3 regions of the Pseudomonas sivasensis genome follow, and region 1 is predicted to be linked to each of the others. Evidence: riboswitches for the same ligand, from Rfam matches in the RefSeq annotation. Region 1 holds a riboswitch; each other region holds the start of a gene.
What was found. Region 1 has a riboswitch for cobalamin ahead of cobO (cob(I)yrinic acid a,c-diamide adenosyltransferase). Riboswitches for the same ligand answer to the same signal wherever they lie in the genome.
Positions count from the first base shown of each region.

Region 2: another riboswitch for cobalamin. It lies ahead of LRO94_RS19260 (ABC transporter substrate-binding protein); the one in region 1 lies ahead of cobO (cob(I)yrinic acid a,c-diamide adenosyltransferase).
Region 3: another riboswitch for cobalamin. It lies ahead of LRO94_RS12270 (CbtB domain-containing protein); the one in region 1 lies ahead of cobO (cob(I)yrinic acid a,c-diamide adenosyltransferase).

Region 1 covers NZ_CP090029.1:4,571,737-4,582,052, reverse strand. The annotation lists gene hda (DnaA regulatory inactivator Hda) at 1-665, shown strand, start outside; gene LRO94_RS20640 (C40 family peptidase) at 879-1,508, shown strand; gene LRO94_RS20635 (C40 family peptidase) at 1,653-2,189, shown strand; gene LRO94_RS20630 (PQQ-dependent sugar dehydrogenase) at 2,324-3,637, opposite strand; cobalamin riboswitch at 3,737-3,989, shown strand; gene cobO (cob(I)yrinic acid a,c-diamide adenosyltransferase) at 4,069-4,680, shown strand; gene LRO94_RS20620 (cobyrinate a,c-diamide synthase) at 4,677-5,984, shown strand; gene bluB (5,6-dimethylbenzimidazole synthase) at 5,981-6,631, shown strand; gene cbiB (adenosylcobinamide-phosphate synthase CbiB) at 6,628-7,536, shown strand; gene cobD (threonine-phosphate decarboxylase CobD) at 7,529-8,518, shown strand; gene LRO94_RS20600 (cobyric acid synthase) at 8,515-9,966, shown strand; gene cobU (bifunctional adenosylcobinamide kinase/adenosylcobinamide-phosphate guanylyltransferase) at 10,124-10,316, shown strand, end outside.
Region 2 covers NZ_CP090029.1:4,280,345-4,290,660, reverse strand. The annotation lists gene tspO (tryptophan-rich sensory protein TspO) at 1-341, shown strand, start outside; gene LRO94_RS19295 (alpha/beta hydrolase fold domain-containing protein) at 341-1,261, shown strand; gene LRO94_RS19290 (alkene reductase) at 1,351-2,403, opposite strand; gene LRO94_RS19285 (LysR family transcriptional regulator) at 2,504-3,385, shown strand; gene LRO94_RS19280 (GNAT family N-acetyltransferase) at 3,523-3,972, shown strand; gene LRO94_RS19275 (GNAT family N-acetyltransferase) at 3,969-4,457, shown strand; gene LRO94_RS19270 (ABC transporter ATP-binding protein) at 5,289-6,053, opposite strand; gene LRO94_RS19265 (iron ABC transporter permease) at 6,050-7,066, opposite strand; gene LRO94_RS19260 (ABC transporter substrate-binding protein) at 7,063-8,073, opposite strand; cobalamin riboswitch at 8,189-8,382, opposite strand; gene LRO94_RS19255 (aldehyde dehydrogenase family protein) at 8,635-10,017, opposite strand; gene ptrR (putrescine utilization regulator PtrR) at 10,123-10,316, shown strand, end outside.
Region 3 covers NZ_CP090029.1:2,745,404-2,755,719, forward strand. The annotation lists gene LRO94_RS12245 (hypothetical protein) at 245-535, shown strand; gene nfuA (Fe-S biogenesis protein NfuA) at 935-1,519, shown strand; gene cobM (precorrin-4 C(11)-methyltransferase) at 1,768-2,514, opposite strand; gene LRO94_RS12260 (cobalamin biosynthesis protein) at 2,585-2,977, opposite strand; gene LRO94_RS12265 (CbtA family protein) at 2,974-3,678, opposite strand; gene LRO94_RS12270 (CbtB domain-containing protein) at 3,690-3,878, opposite strand; cobalamin riboswitch at 3,975-4,180, opposite strand; cobalamin riboswitch at 4,222-4,422, shown strand; gene cobW (cobalamin biosynthesis protein CobW) at 4,516-5,577, shown strand; gene cobN (cobaltochelatase subunit CobN) at 5,581-9,342, shown strand; gene LRO94_RS12285 (ATP-binding protein) at 9,439-10,316, shown strand, end outside.

The DNA.
Region 1 (10,316 bases):
ATGACGCCACCTTTATCAATTACTACCCAGGCGCCAATGCCGCTGCACTCGGCTATGTCGAGCGGCTCTGCGAAGCCGACGCCGGGTGGACTGAAAGCCTGATCTATCTGTGGGGCAAGCACGGCGTGGGGCGTACTCACCTGTTGCAGGCCGCCTGCTTGCGCTTCGAGCAAATGGGCGAGCCGGCGGTGTACCTGCCTTTGGCTGAATTGATGGACCGCGGTATCGGGATCTTCGACAACCTTGAGCAATACGAGCTGGTATGCCTGGATGACCTACAGGCGATTGCTGGCAAGGCCGATTGGGAAGAGGCGCTGTTTCATCTGTTCAACCGCCTGCGAGACAGCGGACGGCGCTTGTTGATTGCTGCCTCCACATCGCCCCGCGAGTTGCCCGTCAAACTGGCCGACCTCAAGTCGCGCCTTACCCTGGCGCTGATCTTCCAGATGCGCCCGCTCTCCGACGAAGACAAATTGCGCGCCCTGCAACTGCGTGCCTCTCGCCGCGGCCTGCACCTCACCGACGAAGTCGGACACTTTATCCTCACCCGTGGCACTCGCAGCATGAGTGCGTTGTTCGATTTGCTCGAACAGCTCGATCAAGCCTCTTTGCAGGCCCAGCGTAAACTGACCATTCCCTTTCTCAAAGAAACCCTCGGCTGGTAGCAACCCCTTTGTTTGCAGGGGTTTTGGCAAATTCCAGGCGTCAGAAAACCCGCGTTTGGGCCGGTTTGGCCACGCGAAAGGTGCGTATAGGGTGTTAAGGGCTTAGATGTCATAGTCCAAACAGGAAGTCACATAGATCACGATTGAATTTGCAAATCGATGTGATAGAGGGCATAGTCTCGGCTTCTTTACACATCAGCCACGGTCGTGCCCATGCTAAATCGCTTCGCACCCCTCGTGCCTCTCGCACTCGTTACCCTGTTGTTTGGTTGCGCCTCCCACCCTCAGCAGGTGGTTGAGCAGCAAAAGCCTCAACAACATTCCCAGGCAAAATTTGTTGCAGCGCAGTCTTCCACTGTCTATGAGGAAGAAGTTGCAACAGAGAAAGAACTGGCCGATTTCTCCGGCAGCAAGCCTTATCAGCTTCCAGTTCTGGCCGACAGCATTCTCGAACGCGGCATGTCCCTGATCGGTACCCGTTACCGTTTTGGCGGTACTTCCGAAGCCGGTTTCGACTGCAGCGGTTTCATCGGCTATCTGTTTCGTGAAGAAGCTGGCATGAACTTGCCACGCTCCACTCGCGAAATGATCAACGTGAACGCACCGTTGGTCGCGCGCAACAACCTCAAGCCCGGTGATCTGCTTTTCTTCAGTACTGCAGGTCGTGGTCGTGTCAGTCACGCCGGTATTTACCTGGGTGATAACCAGTTTATCCACTCCAGCAGCCGTCGCAGTGGCGGTGTCCGAGTCGACAACCTGGGCGACAGTTACTGGAGCAAAACCTTCATCGAAGCCAAGCGCGCACTCGCCATGGCCCCGACGACCGTTACCGCTAGCAAGTAAACTTAAAGTGATACTTGAAGTTTGACGTGTAAGCGCTAGAATCCCTGGACATTGTTGTAATCCGTTCGCGCGAGCCTTGCTTGCGCGTTCTGGTTTTCAGCGTTCGGCAGCGAAAGCCGCATCCAGACCAGGATTGTTCTGCACATGTCGACGTCAGCCCGCCTAGTTCTTCTCGTTTGCGCCGCGCTGCTCAGCGCCTGCGCCAGCCGTCCGCCGCCTGCTCCTGTCGCGGTCAAGCCCAAGCCGGTATTCAACTACGCCACCCAGAATTTCTCGCCTGCTGCCGAAGACGTGCTCTTCCGTGCGCTGGGCCTGGTCGGCACGCCTTATCGCTGGGGTGGCAACACGCCGGACTCGGGCTTTGATTGCAGTGGCCTGATCGGCTTTGTGTTCCGTGACGCCGCCGGCATTTCCCTGCCACGCACTACCCGTGAGCTGATCGTGATGCGCGCTCAGGACGTGAGTGAGCAGAACCTGCAAACCGGTGACCTGCTGTTCTTCGCCACCGGTGGTGGTTCGCAGGTCAGCCATGCTGGGATCTATGTGGGCGAGGGCCGCTTTGTCCATGCGCCGCAAACCGGCGGTACGGTGAAGCTCGATACCCTGTCCAAGGCGTATTGGCAGAATGCCTATCTGAGCGCCAAGCGGGTATTGCCAGCAAACCTGGCACGTAATCCCTGAACCCAATACCTAACTAAATGTGGGAGGGGGCTTGCCCCCGATAGCGAAGTATCAGTCACAGTGTCTGTGCCTGACCCACTGCTATCGGGAGCAAGCCCCCTCCCACATTGGTTTTGTCATGCTTCTGGGGGCGTTTATTTGGCCGCCGACACCCGCCATACCTTGTTCCCCACGTCATCCGCCACCAGCAAGTCCCCTTGCTGATCAATCACCACGCCCACTGGGCGGCCCATGGCTTTCTCATCTTTATCAAGGAAGCCGGTCAGCACGTCCACCGGCTGACCTTTAGGCAGGCCTGCGTCGAATGGCACGAAAATCACCTTGTAGCCGCTGTGCGGCTTGCGATTCCACGAGCCATGCTGGCCGATGAATGCGCCGTTGCTGAACGGCGCCGGGAGTTTGCTGCCCTCGGCGAACGTCAGGCCCAAAGAAGCGGTGTGCGGCCCTACGGCGTAGTCCGGCGCAATGGCCTTGGCGACCAGGTCCGGGTTCTGCGGCGTGACGCGCACATCCACATGCTGACCGTAATAGCTGAACGGCCAGCCATAGAAACCGCCGTCCTTGACCGAGGTGATGTAGTCCGGCACTAGGTCGCTGCCGATCTCGTCGCGCTCGTTCACCGCTGTCCACAGCTTGCCGCTCTGCGGTTCCCAAGCCATGCCATTGGGGTTGCGCAGGCCGGAGGCGAAAATACGGTGCTGGCCGCTGGCGCGGTCGACTTCCCAGATCGCGGCACGCCCCTGTTCCGCCTCCAGGCCGTTTTCACCGACGTTGCTGTTTGAGCCGACGCTCACGTACAGCTTGCTGCCGTCCTTGCTGGCCACGACGTTTTTCGTCCAGTGGTGGTTCAGCGGACCGCCTGGCAAGTCGACCACCTTGGAGCCTTGGGCCTTGATGGCAGTTTCGCCTGGCTGATAGGGGAAACGCAGCAGCTTGTCCGAGTCGGCCACATACAGGTCGTTTCCGACCAGGGTCATACCGAACGGCGAATTGAGGTTTTCCAGAAACACCGTACGTGTTTCGGCGACGCCGTCGTGGTCGGCATCGCGCAGTAGAGTGATACGGTTCGGGCTCGGCACCCCGGCGCCGGCACGTCCCATGACCTTCTCCATGACCCAGCCGCGTATGCCCTTGGCGTCATCCGGTTTGGGCGGTGCGTTGGTTTCCGCCACCAGCACATCGCCATTAGGCAACACATACAGCCAGCGCGGGTGGTCGAGACCCTCGGCGAACGCGGCCACTTGGGTGCCGGGGGCTGCCGTTGGCTTCGCGCCATCTGGCCAGCCGATGGCTGGAGCGATGTTGACGGTAGGGATCAGCGTTTTGTTCGGTTCCGGCAGTCTGGGCGAGGGGCCGGTGCCGTCGGAAACCTTCAGGGTTGAGCTTTCTCCGCACGCCGCGAGGGTGCCGGCAAGCATGATTAACAGGGCGAGTCTGGTTTTATGCATGGTGTTCTCCTTGATACCTGTAAGGGTAGAGGAGGGCGGTGGTGCGATGGTTCAAGTACTCGACCAGCTTTCATTGACGCTCCATCCCCAACCCACTAACCTTCGCCGCTTGTTCCAGGTGCTCTGTGACCCGTGGGTCGACAGAGTGAAACAGGGAAGCCGGTGAGTGAGCGCGCTTGTACACAGCGCCGCCGCAATTCCGGCGCTGCCCCCGCAACGGTAAATGAGTCAAGACGCTGCTTTTGCCACTGTATCGCGTGCGATATGGGAAGGCGCAGCGTTGGCCTGCTTGCTCTCTACAAGAGCTGCGCCACTCATGAGCCCGGAGACCGGCCTGGATCATCCAACAGCATCACGGTGGGCGATGCTTGGCTGTCTGTTTTTTCTTTTTCCTGCCCGCCGTTTTTGTCCAGCCCCAACGGAGAGCTGCCATGACCGATACCCCCGACCGCGACGAACGCCACCTGGCGCGCATGCTGCGCAAAAAAGCCGTGATCGACGAGCGCATCGCCAACTCCCCTAACGAATGCGGCTTGCTGCTGGTACTCACCGGCAACGGCAAAGGCAAGAGCAGCTCGGCGTTTGGGATGCTCGCTCGCGCCATGGGCCATGGGATGCAATGCGGTGTGGTGCAGTTCATCAAGGGGCGTAACAGCACTGGCGAAGAGTTGTTCTTCCGCCGCTTCCCCGAGCAAGTGCGTTTCCACGTCATGGGCGAAGGCTTTACCTGGGAAACCCAGGACCGCCAGCGCGATATCGCCGCCGCCGAGGCAGCCTGGGCGGTATCCCGCGAACTGCTGCAAGACCCAACCATCGGCCTGGTGGTGCTGGACGAGCTGAACATAGCCCTCAAGCACGGTTACCTCGACCTGGACCAAGTGCTCAGCGACCTGCAAGCCCGCCCGCCGATGCAACACGTGGTGGTCACTGGCCGTGGCGCTAAGCCGGAGCTGATCGAGATGGGCGACACCGTCACCGAAATGGGCATGCTCAAACACGCATTCCAGGCCGGTATCAAGGCACAGAAGGGCGTCGAACTTTGAATCAGCCCCGTCATTGCCCGGCCGTATTGATCGCCGCACCGGCGTCCGGCCAAGGCAAAACTACCGTCACCGCCGCCCTGGCTCGTTTGCACCGCAATCTGGGACGTAGGGTGCGCGTGTTCAAATGCGGTCCGGACTTTCTGGACCCGATGATCCACGAACGCGCCAGCGGTGCGCCGGTGTATCAATTGGATATGTGGATGGTGGGCGAGCAGGAAAGTCGCCGCCTGCTGTGGGAAGCGGCGGGGGAGGCCGACCTGATCCTGATCGAAGGCGTGATGGGTCTGTTCGACGGCACGCCCTCCAGTGCCGACCTGGCGCGGCACTTCGGCGTGCCAGTGCTGGGCGTGATTGATGGCACCGCCATGGCCCAAACCTTTGGTGCTCTGGCGCTGGGCCTTGCGCGCTACCAGCCGGATCTACCGTTCGCGGGCGTGTTGGCCAACCGCGTCGGCACGTTGCGTCATGCGCAATTGCTCGAAGGTAGCCTCACTGAAGGCCTGCGCTGGTACGGCGCGCTGTCCCGCGAGACGGGAATCGAGCTGCCGAGCCGTCATCTGGGCCTGGTTCAAGCCAGCGAACTGAATGACCTCGATGCACGCCTGGACGCCGCCGCCCAAGCCTTGGGCAGCAGTTGCGAAGTCGCTTTACCGCCGCCCGTGACCTTCGCCGCGCCTGAAGTGATCGAAGCTGAGCCGTTGTTGGCCGGTGTCCGCATTGCCGTGGCCCGCGACGAAGCCTTCGCCTTCACCTACGGCGCCAGTCTTGACCTGTTGCGGGCGATGGGCGCTGAGCTGACATTTTTCTCCCCGATCCACGATCGCGAATTACCTGACGCCGACAGTCTGTATCTGCCTGGCGGCTACCCGGAACTGCACCACCAGGCGTTGTCGGAAAATACTCCGATGCTCGACGCCATCCGTGCTCACCATGCGGCGGGTAAGCCGTTGCTCGCTGAGTGTGGCGGCATGCTCTACCTGCTGAACTCCCTCACCGACGTCGACGGCAACCGCGCCGAACTGCTCGGCCTGTTGCAGGGTGATGCAGTGATGCAAAAGAAACTGGCGGCCCTGGCGCTGCAAAGCGTCGAATTGCCGGAAGGCGTGCTGCGCGGCCATACCTATCACCACTCCCTGACCAGCACCGAATGGCAACCGATTGCCCGTGGTCTGAGCCCCAATGGTGGGCGCGGGGCCGAAGCGGTCTACCGACAGGGGCGGATGACGGCCTCTTACGTGCACTTCTACTTTCCGTCGAATCCGGCTGCTGTGGCCGCATTGTTTTTACCCACGATAGCGCCATGACTGACAACGCCTTCCCCCAGGCCGACCGCGATGCCGTTTACCGCGCCATTGCCGAACGCCGCGACATGCGCCACTTCAGCGGTGGCACTGTCGCCCCTGAATTGCTCCACCGCCTGCTTCAGGCCGCGCATCAGGCGCCGAGTGTCGGCCTCATGCAGCCCTGGCGTTTTATCCGCATCAGCGACCGCCACCTGCGCGGGCAGATCCAGCAACTGGTGGAAGAAGAGCGCGTGCGCACAGCCGAGGCCCTTGGCGAACGTACCGATGAGTTCATGAGGCTTAAGGTCGAAGGCATCAATGACTGTGCCGAAGTACTGGTGGCGGCATTGATGGATGATCGCGAGCGCCATATTTTCGGCCGGCGCACCTTGCCGGAGATGGACATGGCCTCGCTGTCCTGCGCGATCCAGAATCTGTGGCTGGCCGCTCGCGTGGAAGGCCTTGGCATGGGCTGGGTCTCGTTGTTTGAGCCCCAGGCCCTGGCCGATTTGCTGGGCCTGCCGCCCGGCGCAAAACCTCTGGCTGTGTTGTGCCTGGGGCCGGTCGTCGAGTTCTATCCGGCACCGATGTTGCAGCTCGAAGGCTGGACCGAACCGCGTCCGCTGAGTGACATGTTGTATGAGAATACGTGGGGAGTAAGTCAATGAGTGTGGCCTTGCTGTGTGTCGCTGCAGTGGCGTTGGATGCGCTACTGGGCGAGCCCAGGCGCTGGCATCCGCTGGTGGCGTTCGGCAATTTTGCCGGGCGCATCGAGCAACGTTTCAACAGTGGCGGCCGTGGCTGGCGCAGTCACGGCGTGACGGCGTGGTTTATCGCCGTGGTGCCGCTGACGCTGCTGGCCACCGCGTTGTCGTGGGCGCCTTATATCGGCTGGGTGTTGGAGATTCTGGCGTTGTACTGCGCCCTCGGTATGCGCAGCCTCGGCGAGCATGTGATGCCGGTGGCCCAGGCGTTGCGCAGCGATGACCTGGATGAAGCCCGCACGCGGGTGAGTTACCTGGTGAGCCGCCAGACCAGCGAGCTGGATCGCACCGAAGTCGCCCGCGCTGCCACCGAATCGGTATTGGAAAACGGCAGCGATGCGATATTCGCCGCGCTGTTCTGGTTCGTGGTCGCTGGCGTACCGGGCGTGGTGCTCTACCGATTGAGCAACACCCTTGATGCCATGTGGGGCTATCGCAACGAACGCTTCGAGCGCTTCGGCTGGGCCGCAGCGAAAATCGACGACGTGCTCAACTACATTCCGGCACGCCTGGTGGCCTTGACCTACGCCGTGCTCGGCAAAACCCGCCTGGCCCTCAAATGCTGGCGCACCCAGGGCCCGACCTGGGACAGCCCCAACGCCGGGCCGGTGATGGCTGCCGGCGCAGGCGCCTTGGGTGTTGAATTGGGTGGTGCTGCGATTTATCACGGCGAAGTGCACCAGCGTCCGCCATTGGGCGAAGGCCCGGCGGCGGATGCCGACTCCATCGACCGAGGCTGGCAACTGGTGCAGCGCGGCGTATGGTTGTGGCTGCTGATCCTATGTGTGGGGGCGCAATTCTATGCTTGAACACGGTGGCCGACTGCGTAAAGCATCCATTCAATACGGGATTGCCGAGGCCGACTGGCTTGACCTGTCCAGCGGTCTCGCGCCTTGGCCCTGGCCGATCCCGCCGATCCCGCTGCGTGCCTGGGCACGATTGCCAGAGACCGACGACGGCTTGGAACAGGCTGCCAGCGAGTACTACGGGGCCGCGCATTTATTGCCGGTGCCCGGTTCCCAGGCGGCGATCCAGTTGCTGCCGCGCCTGCGCCGATCCGGCAAAGTCGGCGTGCTGTCGCCTTGCTATGCCGAGCATGCCGAAGCCTGGCGCCGCGCCGGGTATGTGGTGCGCGAGGTGCAGGAACAGGAAGTCGACTTCTTCCTCGATAGCCTCGACGTTTTGGTGGTGGTCAATCCCAACAATCCTACAGGCCAGAGCCTGACTCCCCAGCGCCTGCTGGACTGGCACACACGGCTGGCCCAGCGCGGCGGCTGGCTGGTGGTGGACGAAGCGTTTATGGACGTGACGCCGGAGTTGAGTTTGGCAGGCCAGGCTCATCAGGTCGGTCTGATTGTGTTGCGCTCGTTCGGCAAGTTCTTCGGCCTGGCCGGCGTGCGTCTGGGATTTGTGCTGGCCGAACGCAAGTTGCTCAAGTTGCTCGCTGAACAGGTCGGGCCTTGGGCCGTTAGCGGACCGACGCGCGTGTTGGGGCAAGTGTGCCTGCGCGACACTGCCGGGCATACCCGTCAGCGGGCGCGTTGCGTCGAGGCTGGCGAGCGATTGTTCACGCTGCTTGAGCGCCACGGATTTCAGCCTCAGGGCGGCTGCGCGTTGTTCCAATGGCTGATCACCCCGCACGCCGAACGCATGCACGAATTCATGGCCCAGCGCGGCATCCTCCTGCGCCTGTTCGTCCACGACAGCAGCCTGCGCTTCGGCCTGCCCGACACCGAGGCCGATTGGTTGCGACTCGACGCCGCACTGGCCGCCTATAAGGATGCTTCATGAGTACGCTGATGGTGCAAGGCACCACGTCCGACGCCGGCAAAAGTACGCTGGTGACCGCGCTGTGCCGCTGGCTGGTACGCCAAGGCGTCGCAGTGGTGCCGTTCAAGCCGCAGAACATGGCGCTCAACAGTGCCGTGACGGCCGAAGGCGGCGAGATCGGCCGCGCCCAGGCGGTGCAGGCCCAGGCAGCTAATCTGGCGCCTCACACCGACATGAACCCGGTGCTGCTCAAACCCAACAGCGACACCGGTTCCCAAGTGATCATCCACGGCCGCGCCGTGACCACCATGAACGCCGTGGCCTATCACGACTACAAAGCCATCGCCATGCAGGCAGTGCTGGCCTCCCACGCACGGTTGAGCGAAGCCTATCCGGTGGTAATGGTGGAAGGCGCAGGCTCCCCGGCGGAGATCAACCTGCGCGCCAATGACATTGCCAACATGGGCTTCGCCGAAGCCGTCGACTGCCCAGTGCTGCTGATCGCCGACATCAATCGCGGCGGTGTGTTTGCCCATCTGGTCGGCACCTTGGAATTGCTTTCGCCCACCGAACAAGAGCGGGTCAAGGGCTTCGTCATCAACCGTTTTCGCGGCGATATCGCGCTGTTGCAACCCGGTTTGGATTGGCTGCAAGCACGCACTGGCAAACCGGTGGTGGGGGTTTTGCCCTACGTGATGGATTTGCACTTGGAGGCTGAAGACGGCATCGACCAGCGTCAGATCGACAAGGCGGCGCAGGTGCTCAAGGTGGTGGTGCCGGTATTGCCGCGCATCAGCAATCACACGGATTTTGACCCACTGCGCCTGCATCCTCAGGTGGATTTGCAGTTTGTCGGTCCGGGCCAGTCGATTCCTGCCGCCGACCTGATCATCCTGCCGGGCTCGAAAAGCGTGCGCAGTGATTTGGCGTATCTGCGTGCCAATGGCTGGGATACCGCCGTAGCACGGCATTTGCGGTATGGCGGCAAGGTGCTGGGGATTTGCGGCGGGTTGCAGATGCTGGGCGAGCAGGTGCATGACCCATTGGGGCTGGAAGGAGCGGCGGGTTCCAGTGAGGGGTTGGGGTTGTTGGCGTTCAGCACGACTTTGGAAGAAGAGAAGCAACTGCGCAATGTGCGGGGGCGGTTGTTGCTGGAGGATGCTGAGGTCAGCGGGTACGAGATTCATGCGGGTGTGACGTGTGGCGCTGCCCTGTCGAACGCCGCCGTGCTGCTGGAGGACGGTCGCCGTGACGGCGCGCAAAGTGCTGACGGGCAGATTCTCGGCACGTATCTGCATGGCTTGTTCGAGACCCCGGCGGCCTGCAGTGCGTTGCTGCGTTGGGCAGGGTTGCAGGATGTGCAGGAGGTGGACTACCACGCCCTGCGCGAGCGCGATATCGAACGCCTGGCCGATCTGGTGGAGAACCATTTGGACACCGATTTGTTGCGCAAACTGTGTGGGATTTAATGGTGTACACACGGTTCAAAGGTGGGAGGGGGCTTTCGGTGTACATATCCATTCCTGCGTTCGGCCAGCGTGGTTTACGGGGCGACTTCAGATCAAAAGCAGGATCAAAAACGACTCGCTTCGCATCGTGGATGGGTGAATGGGTAGGGGGTGTCTCATGCTTCAACTGATTTTAGGCGGCGCTCGTTCCGGTAAAAGCCGCCTGGCCGAAAAGCTCGCCAGCGACAGCGCTTTGCCCGTCATCTATATCGCCACCAGTCAGCCGCTTGACGGCGAGATGAATGCCCGCGTTGCCTCGCATCGCGAGCGTCGCCCTGATCATTGGGGTTTGATCGAAGAGCCTGTCGAGC
Region 2 (10,316 bases), 290 kb from region 1:
TCACCCCGCCCAATTGGCTGTTCCCGGTCGCGTGGACGATTATCTACCTGCTGCTGGCCTGGGCCGGTTATCGCCTCACACTGATCCCAGGCAGCGAAATGGTATTGGCGCTGTGGGCTGCGCAGATCGCATTGAATACATTGTGGACCCCGGTGTTCTTCGGCGCCCATCGCATCTTTGCGGGGATGGTGATTATTGCGGTGCTGTGGGTAACGGTGGCGACAATGGTGGTGATGGCGGTGCGTCTGGACCTGATCACCGGCTTGATCCTGTTCCCGTATTTGGCGTGGCTGTGCGTAGCGGCGGCGTTGAATTTCTCGATCCTGCGGAATAACCGTTGATGGCCCACCAACCTTGGCCGGCCAGCGAGTCGGATTTGGCCCAGATGCGCCGCTTCAATCAAAAGCTCGCCTGGATGCCGCGCTTCAAGATCCGTAACCGCGTGACGCCGCGTTTGATCCAGGGGTTGTTGCGCGTCAGCCAAACGCTCAAGAAGGCGCCAGCGGCGCAGTGCAAGATCTTCGACAACGTCCCCGTACGCATCCTGCGGCCAGTCGGCAAGCCTAAAGGCGTGGTGCTGGATATCCACGGCGGCGGCTGGGTGATTGGCAATGCGCAGATGGACGACGATCTTAACCTCGGCATGGTTAACGCATGCGACGTGGCGGTTGTGTCGGTGGATTACCGGCTGGCGGTGGATACGCCGGTGGAAGGGCTGATGGAGGATTGCCTGGCGGCGGCGCGCTGGTTGCTCTGTGAGGATGAGTTCAAACAGCTGCCGGTCATCGTCGTCGGCGAATCGGCCGGCGGGCACCTTGCGGCGGCGACGTTGTTGGCGCTCAAGCAATGGCCGGAGTTGCTCCAGCGTGTGAGCGGCGCAGTGCTGTATTACGGTGTTTACGATTTGACCGGTACGCCGAGTGTGCGCAACGCCGGGCCTGAGACCTTGTTGCTGGACGGACCAGGAATGGTCGATGCGCTGCGCATGCTGACGCCTGATATCAGCGATGACGAGCGCAGACAGGCGCCGTTGTCGCCGCTGTATGGCGACTTCGACGGCCTGCCACCGGCGTTGATGTTTGTGGGTGAGTTGGACCCGCTCAAAGACGACACACTGTTAATCGCTGAACGGTGGCCACAGGCAGAGGCCCATCTGCTGCCGGAGTCGGCCCATGGATTTATCCATTTTCCGGTGGCGATGGGCGAGGCGGTGTTGGCGTATAGCCGACGGTGGATCTCGACGAGGATCAGTGGTGAATAGGTGTTTTGGTGGGGCAGCCCTGCTCACCACAACTGGACCCCCATTCACCAACCGTCCCGTATCAGACAAGTGACTGAAGGTTCTACGCTTCAGAGTGCTGGGTAGTCGATGTAACCCTCGGCACCTGGCGTGTAGAAGGTGTCTTTGTCGGGCACATTCAAAGCGGCACCACTGAGAAAGCGCGCGGGCAGGTCCGGATTGGCCAGGAACGCGCCGCCGAACACCGCCGCATCGGCTTTGCCCTCGGCGATCAAGGTGTCGGCGCTTTCCCGTGTAAGGCCGCCTCCGATCAGGTAGCGGCCCTCGAACAATTCTCGCAACGCAGCGTGATAGTCGAAGCTCGCCCCGAACAGTGCCACATGCAAGTAGGCCAGTTTCAGCTCGCGCAGTTGCTTGACCAGGTAGGTGAAGGTTTCCTGCGGGTTGGCATCGCTGATGTCGTTGAAGTTCATCTCCGGGGAAATTTTGATGCCCACGCGATCACTGCCTACTTCATCGACCATCGCGGCGAGCACTTCCAGTACGAAGCGGCTACGGTTTTCCACCGAACCACCGTACTGATCTTCGCGTTGGTTGCTGCTGCTGGAGAGGAATTGCTCGGGCAGGTAACCGGAGGCGGCGTGCAACTCCACCCCGTCAAAGCCTGCCTCGATTGCCCGGCGTGCGGCATGACGGTAGCTGTCGACCACGCCACCGATCTGCGTGACGCTCAAAGCATGGGGCGTGACGAAATCCTGCAGGCCGGTCGCGGTCCAGGTCTGGCCCGCCGGTTTGATCGCAGAAGGGGCCAGCGGCAGCGCGCCGTCGGGCAGCAGTGAAGGGTGAGAGACTCGCCCGCAATGCATCAGTTGCATGAAGATGTGCCCGCCCTGGGCGTGCACGGCTTGGGTGACAGATTTCCAGGCGGCCACGTGTTCGGCGGTTTCGATACCTGGAGTGCGGACGTAGCCTTTGCCCGACGCGTCGGGAAATACGCCTTCCGAGATGATCAAACCGGCGGTGGCGCGTTGGGCGTAGTAAGTGGTCACAAGGTCGGAAGGCACACCGGCGTCGTTGGCGCGCGAGCGTGTCATCGGCGCCATGATCAGGCGGTTGGCGAGGGTGTAGCGACCAAGGGAAAGGGGAGAGAAAAGAGCATTCATGGCGGTGTTCCTCATCAGTGATGGGGTTATGATTGATCAATCCGATTTCGGGATAAATGCCTGAAATACGAAATGACTAATCCACTGATGGGATAATACTGTGGAATTTCTCAACGATATGGCGCTGTTTGTCGAGGTGGTGAAGGCACGCAGTTTCAGTCGCGCGGCCGAAAGCCTGGGCATGCCGAACTCGACGCTGTCCCGGCGCATCAGCGAATTGGAAAAAGGTATCGGCCTGCGGCTGTTGCACCGCACTACGCGCAAGATTGAGCCCACTGAGGCGGGTCAGTTGTACTTTGAGCGGTGCAAGCGCATCGTCGACGAGGCCCGCCTGGCCCATGAACAACTCGGCGAAATGCTCGCCCAACCCAACGGCGTGCTGCGCGCTTCGTTGCCGGTGGATTTCGCGATGGTCTACCTGGCGCCGTTGATTGCCGAGTTTTCCCGGTTGTATCCGGACATCACGTTCGAACTCGACTTAACGCCGCGCCAGGTCGACTTGATCAGCGATCCAGTGGACGTGGTCATTCGCATGGGCGAGCCCGCCAATTCCCACCTGATCGCGCGCAAACTCGCGAATATGCGGCGAGCGTTTTACGCCTCGCCCCAGTACCTGGAACGCGCCGGACTGCCAGCTCAGCCAGCAGATCTGGCGCATCACGAATGTTTGCGCATGCGCGGGTCAAGGGCGCATCGATGGGGCTTGGAGTCGGGGTCGGAGAAGGTGGACGTCGACGTGAGCGGGCGGTTTGAGCTCAACAGCGTGGGCATGCTCAGACGCCTGGCCGCGTTGAACCTGGGGATTGCGCTGCTGCCCGAAGGCATTGCCGAGCAGGATGTGGTCAGCGGGACACTGTGCAGAGTACTGCCCGACTGGCATGGCTCGTCGGTTTCAGTCTATGCCCTGACCGAAACGCGGCTGCTGCCCGCGAAGACCCAGCGGTTTATCGAGTTTTTGCGCGACAAGCTGGAGGATGCATGACTGGCCGGGTAACCTTTCGCCTCCCACTCAAACGAAGGGATGTACATGAGATTCTTCAACCCGGCCTCAAGCGCTCAGCCCCATCCGGCCTGTCCGCCTGCAGCCCTGAAGGGCACTTCATTCTGCGAGTTGCTTGAGTGAACGAGCTGACGCTACGGCCGGCCAGGATCACCGACCTGCCCGCGGTTTACCGGGGCGAGCGGGGATACATCCAGCGTTGGGAGCCTGCACACGAAGTGGCCTGGCAAGAACAGTTGGAACGGCACCTCGCACGTTGGGTCAACAACGTTGAGCGATTGACGGTGGCCATGCTCGACGGACAGTTCGCCGGTTATTCGATGTGGATGCTCGAGGACGGTCTTGCCGAGTTGTGCACGATCAACGTCGGCGAGGCATATCGGCGCAAGGGTATTGGGCGTGCATTGCTGGAGGCCTACCGGGCGGCGGCGGGGCAGGCTGGTTATGCGCGGTTGAGCTTGTGCGTGCGTGCGGACAACCCGGCCCGGTTAATGTATGAGGCGGCTGGGTTCGTGTGTGTGGGAACAGCCGCCAACGGGTATTTGCGGTACGAGCGAGTGAGTGAATGATCAATATCCAGACGGTCACGGTTGCCGACATTCCAGAGGTTCTGGCCTTCGTCCTGGCAGCCCGTGCCGAGCTGTTCCCCAAGCTCAGCGATACCAGCATGCCCGCCGACCTGGCGCAATTCGAGGCCACTTACCTTCACGGCGATGGGCACTTCCTGATCGCTCGCCAGGACCACCAGATCATTGCCGCCATCGGTTATTTGCCCTACGACGATCGTTTCCCCCAATTGAATTACCAAGGCCGCAAGACTGTGGAAGTGGTGCGCCTGTTCGTCCTTCCGGCCTTTCGCCGCTTCGGTCTGGCGGGGGAGTTATACCGCGCGTTGGAGGGCAGGGCGCGGGCGGATGGCGTGGATGTGGTGTATCTGCATACCCACCCATTCCTGCCTGGGGCGATTGATTTTTGGGGGCGGCAGGGGTTTGAGATTGTGGATGTCGAGGCCGACCCGGTGTGGCAGACGACGCATATGCAGCGGAGTTTATAGGTTTGCGGTGAGCGCGCTCGTTGTGGTCAGAGGGCTTCTTGTGGTGGAAGTATTTCCTGTGGTGAAAGTACGTCCTGTGCTGAACGTATGTCCTTTGGTGAAAGTGCTTTCTGTAGTGAGCGGGCTTGCCCCGCGCTGGGCTGCGCAGCAGCCCCAAAACCAAGCACTGCGGTTTTTCTGAGGAATTGCGGTGGCCTTATTGGGGCCGCTGCGCAGCCCCCAAACCAGGCACTGCGGTTTTTCTGAGAAATTGGGGTGGCCTTATCGTGGCCGCTTCGCAGCCCAGCGCGGGGCAAGCCCGCTCACCACAAAAGGCTCATCGGTCACATAACGCCCGGCCGCGTGGAAGTGCTGTCTGTGGTGAAAGTGCTTTCTGTAGTGAGCGGGCTTGCCCCGCGCTGGGCTGCGCAGCGGCCCTAAAACCAGGCACTGCGGTTTTTCTGAGCAATTGCGGTGGCCTTATCGGGGCCGCTTCGCAGCCCAGCGCGGGGCAAGCCCGCTCACCACAAAAGGCTCATCGGTCACATAACGCCCATTCGCGTGGAAGTGCTGTCTGTGGTGAAAGTACTTGCTATGGAGGAAGTGTTTTATGTGCTGAAAGTGCTTTTTTTTTGTAGTGAAAGTACTTCCTGTACTGAAAGTGCTTTCTGTGGTGAGCGGGCTTGCCCCGCGCTGGGCTGCGCAGCGGCCCTAAAACCAGGCACCGCGGTTTTTCTGAGGAATTGCGGTGGCCTTATTGGGGCCGCTTCGCAGCCCAGCGCGGGGCAAGCCCGCTCACCACAAAAGGCTCATCGGTCACTTAACGTCCATCTGCGGTGCTCACCGAGCGCCTCAGTTGGAACGCAACCGCAGTATCTGCGCCCCATCAAACGGGTCCGTCAGGTAATGCCCCTGCACACCGAACGTCTCCTGCAACCGCTGCGGTGTCAGCACGTCCAGCGGTGTGCCCAGCGCCACCAATTGTCCGTGATCGAGCACCGCCAATCGATCACAGGTCAGGGCCTGATTAAGGTCATGCAGCGCGATCAGCGTCGTCACCGGTAACCCTTGCACACCCTTCAAGATTGCCAGTTGATGTTGAATATCCAGGTGATTGGTCGGCTCATCCAACAGCAGAATCTGTGGCCGTTGCGCCAAGGCGCGGGCGATGTGCACACGTTGGCGTTCGCCGCCGGAGAGGCTGCGCCAGGCGCGTTGGCTCAGGTGGGTGGCGTCCACATCGTGCAGGGCCTGGCACACGATGGCGTCGTCCTCGCGTGACCACGGGCTCAGCGCCGACAACCATGGCGTGCGCCCCAACGCCACGGCGTCGAATACGCGGATGGCGTCGTCGGTGTCGGCCTGTTGCTCCACCACTGCCAGCTGTTGCGCGATGGCGCGGCGGGACAGGTCGCCCAAACGCGTGCCCCCAAGCCGTACCTCACCAGAGGCGGGTGTTCGCAACCCCGCCAGCAGTTTGAGCAAGGTGGATTTACCGGAGCCGTTCGGGCCGACAATCCCCAAGGTTTCCCCCAACTGCACCTCAAGATGAATATCCCGTAGCAACTCGGCATCGCGCACCTTGAAACCCAGGCCCGTACAACTGAGCACTTTCATCGCGCATTCCTCCGCCCGATCAGGATCAACGCGAACACCGGCGCGCCGACCAGGGCAGTGACCACGCCCACAGGAATCACTTGGCCTTTGATCAAGGTGCGCGACAGCACATCCGCCGCGATCAAAAACAGCGCGCCGCCCAAGGCGCTGGCTGGCAGCAACCGCGAGTGCCCGGTGCCCAGCAACAGGCGCACTGCATGGGGGATCACCAGGCCGACAAAGCCGATGGAGCCGACAATCGACACCATCACCGCCGTCACCAACGCCGCGCAGCCCACCAGCACAAATTGCACGCGGCGCACCGGAATGCCGAGGGACGCCGCCGAGTCACTGCCGAAGGTAAACGCATCCAGCGCACGCCGATGCCACAAGCACACCGCCAAGCCGGCAACCGCCACCGGCACCGCCAGCCACACCGAAGGCCAGCGTACACCGCTGAGGTTGCCCAACAGCCAGAACATGATGCCGCGGGCCTGCTCGGAACTGGCCGACTTGGTAATGAGAAACGCGGTCAGGGCATTGAACATCTGCGAACCGGCAATGCCCGCGAGGATGATCTGGCCGGTACCGCTCATAGAGCCGCTGGCCCGCGCGAGCAAGATCACCAGGGCAAACGCCGCCATGGCCCCGACAAACGCGCCGGCCGACAGTGAAATCAACCCGCCGCCCACGCCCATCAGCGCCACCAACACCGCGCCGGTGGAGGCGCCGGCGCTGATACCCAGCAGATAGGGATCGGCCAGCGGGTTGCGCAGCAACGACTGCAAGATCACCCCACAGGTGGCCAGCCCCGCACCGCACGCGGCAGCGACCAGGGCGCGCGTCAGGCGGTAGTTCCACACCACGCCTTCGTCGATTGGATCGAGCAGATAGCCGGCGTTCCACAGCTTATTGGCGAGCACTTGAAGCACCACCTGCGGCTCGATGGACGTTTCGCCGATGGCCACGCCCGCGAGTAGGGCGGCTAAAAGCAGGGTCAGGGCGAGCAGGGTGCGGATCACGCTTTTACTCATTTGCGCAGGTCGTAGCCGTCGATGGCGCCGGCCAGCTGTTCAAGGCCATCGAACGTGCGGAGGCTGGCCTGCAGCGCCAAGGCGTCGAGGATGATGATGCGGTTGTGTTTGACGGCGTCCATGTTGCGCGTGACCGGGTCGCTGCGCAGGAAGGCGAGTTTCTTTTCATGGTCGTCGGCAGGGTAGCGGCGACGGTCCATGCGGGCGATCACCAGGAACGTCGGGTTGGCCTTGGCGATGGTTTCCCAGCCAACGGCGGGCCACTCTTCATCGGACTGCACCACGTTGTGCAGGCCGAGGGTTTCGAGCATGAATTCGGGGATGCCCTTGTGGCCCGCCACGTACGGGTCGCTGGCTATCTCGGAACTGGAGAACCACACCAGCGCGCTGGCTTGCTTGAGGCCTTTACTCTGCGCCGTGGCAACGGACTTGGCCAGGCGCGCCTTGAGGTCGTCGTTCAGCTGTTGGCCGCGCGCCTGCACGTCGAAAATCTCGGCCAGTTGGCTGATGCTCTTGTAAAGGGTCTCGATGCGGAACGGCTCTAGCCGCGTGCCGTCGGCGCCCACCAGATTGTCCTTGCCTTCGCAGTCGGAAGGCAGCAGGTAGGTGGGGATCTTCAATTCGTGGAATTGCTCACGGGTGCCCACCACGCCTTGCGGGCCGACCACCCATTCCAGCTCGGCAGCCACCAGTTGCGGGCGTTTGGCGATCACGGCTTCAAAGCTTGGCTCGTTGTTGGCCAGGCGTTCGATTTTGTCGTTCTGCGCCTGGTACTGGGGCAGCACACTGTTGAACCACAGCGAGGTGCCGACCACTTTGTCGCCGACGCCCAGGGCATACAGCATTTCGGTGGCGGCCTGGCCGATGGTCACGCTGCGTGCGGGGGCTTGCGGGAAGGTCACGGCGCTGCCGCAGTTTTGGATCGTCAGCGGGTAGTGAGTGGGCGCCGCTTGAGCCAGGGCACAGAAACCCAGACCGGTGATCAGGGCAGTAACGCGTGGCAGCATGGGGCGATCTCCGTGTGAACCGTAGGTGAAGCAGGGGCAGTACGGCTCGGAAATACGCCCTTGAACGCTGCCGGTCGGGCAGGCAAGGATGTCCTTCCCGGACACCCCGCCGGTTAGTGATTGTGCTGGGCCGGCAGGTCTCCTGACTGATGCGTCTTCGCCACGCTCCAGCCTTCCCGGACGAGGTCCAGTGGCGTTAAGGAGCAGGCTCGGCACCTACAGTTGCGGGGGCAGTTTCGATTGACGCCGCGGGCGGCGTTTCGAATTCCCTATTAGTCCCATGGGGGAACCGGCGGCGCTATGGTAGTTGATTCAGCCTCGCAGAGGGAGGCTGAGCTTCAGTTCGCGTGCCGGTGGCGCGATCTTCGATGTCGCGCCAAGTCATGGCGCCTATCGTTAAAAAGTCGCTAGGACGTTCGCGCCTCGCAAAAAGGAGACGGCCAATGTGTGTTCGTCAGTAGCTTCGCAATCTGTTTTTTGCTTGATCCCGCCTAAATGCGCGATCAGATCGCTCACCACAACACGGCCGCCTGCCATGAAAGGCCCGCTGCGCAGCCGGGGTTATTTTCGATCCAGCCACACCGTCTGCGCATTGCAGAACTCGCGAACGCCGAAGTGCGACAGCTCGCGACCGAATCCACTTTTCTTCACGCCGCCAAACGCCACCCGTGGGTCGGAGACGCTGAAGGCGTTGACGAAGATCCCGCCGGTTTCCAGCTGATTGGCGATATCCCGTGCTTTCGCTGCGTCAGTGGTGAAGATGCTCGCGGTGAGGCCAAATTCGCTGTCATTGGCCAGGGCCACCGCGTGGTCGGCGTCGCGGGCGGTGATGATCGAGGCCACGGGGCCGAACAGTTCCTGTTTGAACGAGGTCATCTGGTCGGTGACGTTGGCGAGTACGGTCGGCTCGTAGTAGTTGCCGTCGCCTGTGACTTTATGGCCGCCGAGCAACAGGGTCGCGCCTTCCTCCAGGGTGGCCTGGACCTGACCGTGCAGCTCGTCGCGCAGGTCGAAGCGGGCCATTGGGCCAATGTAGGTGGCAGCTGATGTGGGATCGCCCATCACCAAGGCACGGCTGGCGTCGACGAACTTGGCCGTGAAGGCTTCCACAACACCGGCTTCGATGATCAGGCGCTTGGCGGCGGCGCAGACTTGGCCACTGTTCTGGAAGCGGCCGATGAGCGCGGCTTGCACGGCGGCGTCGAGGTCGGCGTCGTTGAGCACGATGAACGGGTCGGAGCCGCCCAGTTCCAGCACGCATTTTTTCAACGCGGCACCGGCCTGGGAGCCGATAGCGATGCCGGCGCGCACGCTGCCGGTGAGGGTCACGGCGGCAATACGTGGGTCCGCGATGGCTTTGGACACGCCCTCGGGGGTGACGTTGATCACTTCGAATAAGCCTTCAGCAAAGCCGGCTTTACGGAACGCTTGTTGGATCAGGTAGGCGCTGCCCATCACATTCGGCGCGTGTTTGAGCACGTAAGTGTTGCCGGCGAGCATGGTTGGCACGGCGCCGCGCAGTACCTGCCATACCGGGAAGTTCCACGGCATTACGGCGAGAATCGGGCCCAGCGGGCGGTATTCGATGTGGGCGGTGCCGTTGTCGACCAGGGTCGGTTCCGGGGCGAGCATGGCCGGGCCTTGGGCTGCGTACCATTCACTCAGTTGCGCGCATTTTTCGACTTCGGCACGTGCCTGGGCGATGGGTTTGCCCATTTCCAGAGTGATCATCTGCGCCATGGCTTCGGCTTGCTCGCGCAAGGCGGCGGCCAGGGCTAACAGCAGCTCGGCGCGCTGGCTCACCGGCTGGCGGCGCCATGTGCGGAAGGCGCTGGTGGCGCGGTCGAGGGCGGCATCCAGCTGCGCTGTTGTTTCGTAGGGATAGTTGCCGACGGTTTGGCCGTTGGCGGGGTTGATCGATAAGGCGTGGGTGTTCGCGTTCATGGCACCGTCCTGCGTGTACGTTGGGAATGGAGGTCAGCGTACGGGGCTGGATCTTTTCTGGAAACTGAATAATATTAAGCAATACGTTCACAAATGGAGAATGAATTGGATCTCGTGCAACTGGAAATCTTCAAGGCCGTCGCCGAACAAGGCAGCATCAGCGCCGCCGCGCAGTTGATTCATCGGGTGCCGTCAAACTTGACCACGCGGATCAAGCAACTGGAGCAGGATCTGGGCGTGGAGCTGTTTATCCGCGAGAAGAGCCGACTGCGCCTGTCGCCGGCGGGTTGGAATTTCCT
Region 3 (10,316 bases), 1.8 Mb from region 1:
CGGGCATATCCGTTATTTGGGTAACGGCGGCTATGGGTTCCGCTCTTACAGCGGGTCACTTTTTGAAGAGCGCAAAAAGTAACCAAAAACGCTTCGCCCCAACACTCGGCACCTCGCCTAGGCTCGGTGTGCCCTCACTCCGGCTTGAATCCGTGGGCCGCCGCGATGGGCCATCCATGGCCCAGCGCGGCTAACCCGGCGTCCTGCCGGGTTACCCACGGATTCAAGCCTGCGTTCGGCCAGCGTGTTTGACGGGGCGCCCAAGATCACAATCAAAAGCGCAGATCAAAAGACCGCGGACTTCGTCAGCGAAAAGGATGTAAGGGCCAAATCAAAAGCAGAGCAAAAGCAGAGCAAAAGCAGAGCAAAAGCAGAGCAAAAGCAGAGCAAAAGCAGAGCAAAAGCAGAGCAAAAGCAGAGCAAAAGCAGAGCAAAAGCAGAGCAAAAGCAGGCTGATACCTATCTGATACATGGAGATCAAAATGTGGGAGGGGGCTTGCTCCCGATGGCGGTGTGTCAGCGAAAAGATCTGTAACTGACCCACTGCCATCGGGAGCAAGCCCCCTCCCACATTTTTACCCGAGTACACCAGACAAAAATCCAGTCGGCTCTAAAGCCGTCGCGCTCTAGCTTTTGATCTGAAAACGCCCCCCAAAATCAATCTCGGATTACGGCCATGCCGCGCCTAGGCGAGGCACCGAGTGGTGGGGCAAGAGCCTTTTGGCTGCTTTTGGCTGGGCCGGCATTCTGGCTCTTTTCAAAAGTGACTCGCCGTCAGGGCGGAACCAATAGTAGCCGCCACCTAAATAACGGATATACACCCCACATCCACACCACCACCCCGAAACCAAAGCCTAACCCGACAAAAACACTAGGACTTTGTACCTCCGTAATAATTTGGCGTAAACTCCGGGCAAGCCTGTGAGGAGTTTCCATGACTGCCATAACCATTACCGACGCCGCCCACGATTACCTGGCTGACCTGCTGTCCAAGCAGAACACCCCAGGCATCGGCATCCGCGTCTTTATCACCCAGCCCGGCACCCAGTACGCCGAGACCTGTATTGCTTACTGCAAACCCGGTGAAGAGAAACCTGAAGACACCGCCCTGGGGCTCAAAAGCTTCACCGCGTACATCGACCACTTCAGCGAAGCCTTCCTGGACGACGCGGTGGTGGACTATGCCACCGACCGTATGGGCGGCCAGTTGACCATCAAGGCGCCGAACGCCAAGGTGCCGAGCGTCAACGCCGACAGCCCGGTCAACGAGCGCATCAACTACTACCTGCAAACCGAGATCAACCCAGGGCTGGCCAGCCACGGCGGCCAGGTCAGCCTGATCGACGTGGTCGATGACGGTATCGCCGTGCTGAAGTTCGGCGGCGGCTGCCAGGGCTGCGGCCAGGCGGACGTGACCCTGCGTGAAGGCATCGAGCGCACCCTGCTGGAGCGCGTTCCGGAGCTCAAGGGCGTCCGTGACGTGACGGACCACACGCAGAAAGAAAACGCCTACTACTGAGTAAGGCGTTCACTGCGAACAGAAAAACGGCGCCCCGTGAGCGCCGTTTTTTTTGCTTTAAATTCATGGTCTTACGCAATAAACCTAACAACTAACATTAACTGTGGGAGGGGGCTTGCTCCCGATAGCGGTAGCTCAGTTGCCCCATTGGAAGCTGACCCACCGCTATCAGGAGCAAAATCCTCCCATATTTATCTGTATTTATTGATATTTATCAGTAGCTTATAGGGTTTTTGTGAGGTGAAAAATCAAGGTCGATAAAGGTGCGCATGCCCCGCCCGATACAGCGACGACTCACTGAAACTGTCACTCGCCAGCACCCGGCCCACCACAATCAACGCCGTACGCCGAAAACCTTTGGACGCGACTTTCTCGGCGATATCACTAAGGGTGCCCACTACCCAATCCTGGTCCGGCCAAGTCGCCCGATGCACCACGGCGATCGGGCAATCCGCGCCATAGTGCGGCAGCAGTTCGGCGACGATTTTCTCCAGATGATTCACCCCCAGATGAATCGCCATGGTCGTACCGTGCTGCGCCAGGCTGTCGAAACCCTCACCGGCGGGCATGCTGGTTTTATCGGCATAACGGGTCAGGATCACGCTTTGGGCGATGTTTGGCAGGGTCAGCTCCGTCTCCAGTAACGCTGCGCAGGCGGCTACGGCGGTGACGCCAGGAATGATCTGGAATGGAATGCCCAATTCCCGCAAAAGGCGGATCTGCTCGCCGATCGCTCCGTAAAGGCTCGGATCCCCGGAGTGCACGCGCGCCACGTCCTGGCCTTTGGCGTGTGCGGTCTTGATCAAGTCGATGATCTGTTCAAGGTGCAGTTCGGCGCTGTTGACCACGTGTTCTGCCTGATGACCTTCCAATACCGCCGCAGGCACCAGCGAACCGGCATAAATGATCACCGGGCAACTACGGATCAGCCGCTGGCCTTTGACGGTAATCAATTCCGGGTCGCCGGGGCCGGCGCCGATGAAGTAGACGGTCATGGAGAATTCCTGTCAAAAAACGGGCGAGCATGAAGATTGCTCATGATCGGGGAGGGCGATTATCGGGGTTTTAACCGGCGCAGGCCAACGCAAAGGTGGCTTGGGCGGTTTTTTTGCGGGTGATGAGCAACTGGGCAGGCGCGCCGCCGAGCTGTTCAACAAGGGCCAGGGCGGCACTTTCGGCGATGCCGTAACACCCCGTGTGGGCGAACGCGACGTCGGACTTGTGGCTTAGCCGGTGTTCATAAATCGCCAGTTGCTCGGCGTTGAAGCACTCCAGCGGCAGGTTCAAGTGCCGTGCCAGAGCCAGTAAGCCTGGCTCGTCGTGTTTGCGGTCGATACTGGCCAGCGCGGTGATGCATTGGGGATCAATCCCTGCCTCGGCGAGAGCGGTATCAAACAGCGCCAGCAGGGTATGAACCTCACAACCCCGCTGGCAACCCAGGCCGACCACGTAGGTCATGCGGAGTATTGATCGTCGCGTTTGCGGCGGAACAGCCAGGCGCTGATCAGGCCCAGGGCCAGCCAGAACGCCACGTTGGTCAGTTGCGAAGCGATTTTGAACTGCGTTTCCAGGGCTTGCGGCGCGAGCATTGCGTGCACTTCCGGTTGCGGCGCGCCAATGATGTGCGGTACCGCGAGGATGGCAGCGCCCAGCACTTTCAGCAGCCAGTTGCGCCCGAACACGATCAGCGCAATCCCGGCAGCGGTGGAGGCCGCAGTGCCGATCCACCACGTCTGGCGCAGTGCCAGATCAGCGGCGGCGGTGCCCGGCAACTCGGGTGGCAGGCCCATCGTCGGCGCCAGCACGAAGGTTGCGTAACCGGCCAGGCCCCACAGCAGGCCCTGCGCCGTGCGGGTGGGGGCGCGCAATGTGTAGAGGCCGGCCAGCATCAGTGCAAAACCAACCGCCACCACCAAGTTGCCACCGGTGGTCGACAGCACGCGCTGCCAGCCATCTTCAGGCTCCCAGGCTTCGGCATCGTGGGTGTGGGCAGCAGCGCCGGCAGCGTGCTCATGCACCACTTCGGTTGCCGCCGGGGCTTTTTCAAAGGTTTCCGCCTGAAGAATCAGCGGGGCGACCCAAAAGCTTTGCAGCAGGGTCAGCAGCAGCGCGGCCAACAGGCCGGTGAAACCTGCGGTTTGCGCAATACGCTTGATCATGTCGGCAGGTCTCAGTGGCACGGGAACGCGGCGCTGTGGCGGGTATCGTGGGCAGCGTTGTGCACCGCCTCGATATGCGAGAAACCGGCGAAATACACCAGACACGCGCCGAGGATCGACGCACCGATGGCGGCGGTCAGGCGTTGGCTCAAGGTAGAGGTGCTGCTGGCGGAGTGCGAAGTGCTGCTGATGATCGACATGGCGCGTCCCTTTCAGGTGTCTGGATGAAACGAGCGCATGAAAACCCCGCGAGCCAGGCACGCAGAGTTCCGAACAGCGCCCGCCCACCGCGGGTTTGTTATCTGATTTTTCGGGCCGGTCTCCGGGCTTGCGAGGGACACTGGGTCTATAAAGCATCGCCTTCCCATGCCTTACAGGCACAGTGGATCTGACGCTTCACTCGCTTACCGTTGCGGGGGCAGCACCGGACTGGTCATGGCAGGCATGATTTACCGGTTTCCCGTTTCACCCTGTGAAGGGCACCCGAAACAAGGCATGTAGGAAAGCATGCAGAGCGACGGTAGTCAAATTCACCGAGCCCCTGTAGCCTTGCACCTTCGAGGTTCTTCGGCCCAGGCCGAAGCTAAGAAGGGAACGCGGTTCAATCCGCGGCTGCCCCCGCAACTGTGAAGGGTTCATCCGACTGCCACGCCACTGCCATCAACGGCGGGAAGGCGCAGCCGGCGCCGGTCTAACGACCCGCAAGCCCTAAGCCAGGAGACCTGCCTCGCAACCGATTTTCTAATTCAACCGGGCGGGGTGATCCGGTGACGAAATCCGCTTCTGCGCCGCGCCGCAGGGCCTATCGTCCCGTATGCCCGCCCCCAAGGGCATCCGATGAAAACACTGGCCAAACTCCCCGTCACCATCGTTACCGGCTTCCTCGGCTCGGGCAAAACCACCCTGCTGCGCCATATGCTCGACAACGCCCAGGGCCGTCGCATCGCCGTCATCGTCAATGAGTTCGGCGAGTTGGGCATTGATGGTGAAATCCTCAAGCAGTGCTCCATCGGTTGCACCGAAGAAGAAGCCAATGGCCGCGTGTACGAACTGGCCAACGGCTGCCTGTGCTGCACCGTGCAGGAAGAATTCTTCCCGGTGATGCGCGAACTGGTCGCCCGTCGCGGTGACCTCGACCACATCCTCATCGAAACCTCGGGCCTGGCCCTGCCAAAACCGCTGGTGCAAGCCTTCCAGTGGCCGGAAATCCGCAGCGCCTGCACGGTTGACGCGGTGATCACCGTGGTCGACAGCCCGGCCGTGGCCGCCGGTACCTTTGCTGCGTTCCCCGATCAAGTGGACGCCCAGCGCAAACTCGACCCGAACCTGGACCATGAGTCGCCACTGCACGAGCTGTTCGCCGACCAACTGGCCAGCGCGGACCTGGTCATCCTTAACAAGGCCGATCTGATCAGCTCGGAAGACCTGGCCCGTGTGCGCCTGGAAGTCGCCGAAGAGCTGCCGCCAGCCGTCAAAATCATCGAAGCCAGCAGCGGTCGCGTGCCCCTGGACGTGTTGATTGGCCTGGGCGCCGGCTCCGAAGAGCATATCGACGGTCGTCATAGTCATCACGATCATCACCACGAAGGTGAAGACGATCACGACCACGATGCGTTTGATTCCATCTCCATCGACTTGCCCCAGGCCGACGAAGCGCTGCTGCTCGACGCATTGACTCAACTGGTCGTGCAACACGGCATCTTGCGTGTCAAAGGCTTCGCCGCGATCCCGAACAAGCCGATGCGCCTGTTGATCCAGGGCGTGGGCACCCGCTTTGACAAACACTTCGACCGCGCCTGGGGTGCTGACGAAGCACGCATCACGCGCCTGGTACTGATCGGCCAGGACCTGGATGCGGTCGGCCTCGAAGCGCAACTGCGCGCCGCGCTCAGCGTTTAATCCATGCACCTGCTCAGGACTCAGCCCGGTGGTTTTGTCGCGGACGACAATATTGCCGACCTTGGACAAACCCCCGCCGAGCTGGTGATCCTGTGCAGCGGTGATTCCAGCCTGGCGCTGCTGGCCGAAGCGGCCCAGCAGTTGCCGGATGACTACCCGAGCCTGCGCCTGGCCAACCCGATGCAGGTGCAGAACCACGCTTCGGTCGACCTGTATGTCGATGAGGTGCTGCGCCACGCGAAGGTCATCCTGATTTCCCTGCACGGTGGCATCGGTTATTGGCGCTACGGCATCGAACGCTTGGTGGAGTTGGCCGAGCGCGGTGTGCAGCTGATCCTGGTGCCGGGGGATGATCGCCCGGACCCGGAACTCAGCGGTCTCAGTACCGTCGGCGTCGAGGCACGGGATCGCTTGTGGCAGTTTCTGCGCCAGGGCGGGCTGGGCAACGCGCTGGACTTTTATCGCTGCCTGGCCAGCGGCTATATGGGCCGCGACTACCCGTGGGCCGAGCCGCAAGCCCTGCCGCGTACGGCGATTTATCATCCCGGCAAAGCCAACGCTCGCCTGAGCGACTGGCAGGCAGATTGGCACGCCGACCATCCCGTGGCGGCGGTGCTGTTCTATCGCTCCCATTTGCAGGCGGCCAATACCGGTTTTATCGATGTGTTCTGCCAGCGCTTGCAGGCGGCGGGCCTCAACCCGTTGCCGATGGCGGTGGCCAGTTTGAAAGAGCCCGGCTGCCTCGCGGTGGTCGAGGATTTGCTGGATGACGTGCAGGCATCGGTGATTCTGAATACCACCGGTTTTGCCCAATCCAGCCCCGAAGCCCCGCATTTGCGCCCATTTCGCCGCAATATTCCGGTGATCCAGGCGATTTGCGCCCAGGACAACCAGCCCGGCTGGGAGGCCAGTGAACAAGGCCTGGGCCCGCGCGACCTGGCGATGCACATTGCCTTGCCGGAGCTGGACGGCCGCATTATCAGCCGGCCGATCAGCTTCAAAGACCTGGCCTGGCGCAGCGAACGCAGCCAGTCGGACGTGGTGTGCTACCGCGCAGCACCCGAGCGTATGGATTTTGTCGCCGAGCTGGCGCGCCGTTGGGTCGAACTGGCGCGTGTGCCGAATGCGGATAAACGCATCGCGCTGATCCTTGCCAACTACCCGACCCGCGATGGCCGCATCGGCAACGGTGTGGGCCTGGACACCCCGGCGGCGGCGCTGAATATCCTGTGTGCGTTGCAAGCTGAAGGTTACCCGGTGCCAGCGGTACTGCCGGAAAGCGGCACCGCCTTGATCCACGACTTGCTGGGTGGCGTCACCAACGATCTGGACAGCCTCGACCTGCGCCCGTGCCATCAAAGCCTGGGCCTGGATGAGTACGAAGCGATGTTCAAGCGCCTGCCTGAAGCCAACCAGCGCGCCGTGCTGGAGCGCTGGGGCACGCCCCATAACGATCCGATGTTCCGCGATGGCCGCCTGATGGTCGCCGGCCTACGCCTGGGCCTGACGTTCGTCGGCATCCAGCCGGCGCGGGGTTACCAGGTGGACGCCAGTGCGGTGTACCACGACCCGGACCTGGTGCCGCCCCACGGCTATCTGGCGTTCTATTTCTGGTTACGCCACACCTATGGCGCCCATGGCGTCATCCATGTGGGCAAGCACGGTAATCTGGAATGGCTGCCAGGCAAGGGCGTGGGCCTGTCGGAACACTGCTGGCCTGACGCGATACTGGGGCCGCTGCCGAATATCTACCCTTTTATCGTCAACGACCCGGGCGAGGGCGCCCAGGCCAAGCGGCGCACCCAGGCAGTGATCATCGATCACCTGATGCCGCCGCTGACCCGCGCCGAAACCTACGGCCCGCTGCGTGACCTGGAGCTGTTGGCGGACGAGTATTACGAGGCCCAACTGCTCGACCCACGCCGTGCCCGTGAGCTGCAAAAAGACATCCTTAAGCTGGTGCGCGAAACCCGTATCGACCAGGAGCTTGAACTGGATGGCGACGCCGATGCGGCGATTTGGCTGCCGCGCCTGGACACCTACCTGTGTGATTTGAAGGAATCGCAGATCCGCGACGGCCTGCATATCTTCGGTGAATCGCCGCAAGGCCGTTTGCGCATTGATACGTTGCTGGCCTTGCTGCGCATCCCCCGAGGCGATGGCCGTGGCCCGCAATCGAGCTTGCTGCGCGTGTTGGCAAAGGCCTTTGGGCTGGGCTTCGACCCGCTGGACTGCGCCCTGGCCGAACCGTGGACCGGGCGCCGCCCGGCCGTGTTGCAGAGCATCGATGCGCAGGTGTGGCGCACCGCCGGCGACACCCGCGAGCGTCTGGAGTTGTACGCGGCGCGGCTGATCGAGCAGGCGTTGGAAGGTCCCCTTGAACAGTTGGAAGAACCCGGCTGGGAAGACGTGAAAGCGGTTATCGAAAGCCTGCGCATCGTCGTGGCACCACGCCTGGATGCCTGCGGCCCGGCGGAAATGCGCGGTTTGCTGGATGCCCTCGACGGCCGTTTCGTGCCGGCAGGTCCGAGCGGCGCGCCGAGTCGTGGGCGCTTGGATGTACTGCCCACCGGGCGCAATTTCTTCACCGTCGATGTGCGCAACCTGCCCACCACTACGGCTTGGCGCATCGGCTTCCAGTCGGCCAGCTTGCTTCTTGAGCGGCATTTGCAGGACCACGGCGATCATTTGCGCCAGTTGGGCCTGTCGGTCTGGGGCACCGCGACCATGCGCACCGGCGGCGATGATATCGCTCAGGCCATGGCGCTGATGGGCGTGCGCCCGGTGTGGGCCACCGGCAGCCAGCGGGTGGACGACTTTGAAATCCTGCCGGTCAGCCTGCTGGACCGCCCGCGTGTGGATGTGACGCTGCGGGTGTCCGGGTTTTTCCGCGATGCCTTCGCCAACTTGATCCGCCTGTTTGACGCGGCGGTGCAGGCGGTGGCGGCGCTGGATGAGCCGGACGACATGAACCCACTGGCCGCCAAGGTGCGCAGCGAACGCGCGGCGTTGCTGGCGTCTGGCCTGGATGAAGAGGCCGCGGCGAAACAGGCCGGCTGGCGCATTTTTGGCGCCAAGCCCGGTGCCTATGGCGCAGGCGTGCAGGGCGCGATCGATGGCCGCCTGTGGCAAAGCCGCGAGGACTTGGCCGAGGTCTACTTGAACTGGGGCGGCTACGCCTATGGCGGCGCCGACGAAGGCACCGCCGCCCGCGAGCAGTTCGCCCAGCGCCTGAGCCAGGTGCAGGCCGTGCTGCAAAACCAGGACAACCGCGAGCACGACCTGCTCGACTCCAACGATTACTACCAATTCCAGGGCGGCATGCTCGCCGCCGTGGAAACCCTGAGCGGCGATAAGGCTGCCAGCTATCACGGTGATCACAGCCAGCCGGACTTGCCGAAGATCCGCACCTTGAAGGAAGAGCTGAACCGGGTGATCCGTGCCCGCGCTGCCAACCCCAAGTGGATCGATGGGGTGAAGCGTCATGGCTATAAAGGTGCGTTTGAGATGGCCGCGACCGTGGACAATCTGTTCGCCTTCGACGCCACCACCGCGCTGATCGACGATCATCAATACGCCTTGCTCGCTGACGCCTACCTGCTCGACCCCGACACCCGCGCGTTTGTGCAGCAGCACAACCCAGCGGCGTTGCGGGACATGACCGAGCGTATGCTGGAGGCGCAACAGCGTGGCCTGTGGCAGGAGCCGGGGGCGTACCGTGAAGCGTTGGAAAACTTGTTGCTGGATATAGAAGAAGGCAGTTAGAGCGCGAGATTGGCCGTTGTGGCGGGCGGTGCTGTTGTGGTGAGCGGGCTCGTGACAGGGTGATTACGTGTACAGCAGAATTTAAAGAGAGACCGGATGACCGATATTCCCCATTTCCCGCTGTCCGCCGTGGTCGGCGCCGACGACCTGAAACTGGCGCTGTGCCTGACCGCCATCGACCCGAAGATCGGCGGTGTGCTGATCGAAGGCCCGCGTGGCATGGCCAAGTCCACACTGGCCCGTGGCCTGGCGGACCTGCTTGCGAGCGGTCAATTCGTCACCTTGCCGTTGGGTGCGACCGAGGAGCGACTGGTCGGTACCCTGGACCTCGACGCTGCGCTGGGCGAGGGCCGCGCGCAGTTTTCCCCCGGTGTATTGGCCAAGGCCGATGGCGGCGTGTTGTATGTCGATGAAGTCAACTTGCTGGCCGACCACTTAGTGGACCTGTTGCTGGACGTGGCGGCCAGCGGCACCAATCTGATCGAGCGTGACGGCATCTCCCATCGCCATAGCGCGCGTTTTGTGCTGATCGGCACGATGAACCCGGAAGAGGGTGAGTTGCGTCCGCAGTTACTCGACCGTTTCGGTTTTAACGTGGCCTTGAGTGGGCAGACCTTGCCAGCCGAGCGTGGCCAGATCATTCGCCGTCGCCTGGATTTCGACAGCGATCCTGTCGCGTTCTGCGCCCAGTGGGCCGAGCCCCAGGCGGCCTTGCGCGAGCGTTGCACCCAGGCTCGGGCACGGCTCGACAGTATCGCGCTGGATGACCAGGCCCTGGCGCAGATTACCGAGCGTTGCTTTGCTGCGGGCGTCGACGGCTTGCGCGCGGACTTGGTCTGGCTGCGCGGCGCCAGGGCCCATGCGGCGTGGCGCGGCGCTGATGAAATTGCCGAGGAGGATATTGAAGCCGTGGCTGAGTTTGCCCTGCGCCACCGTCGCCAGGAACAGTCGCCGCCTGCCAGTCCGCCGCCTGA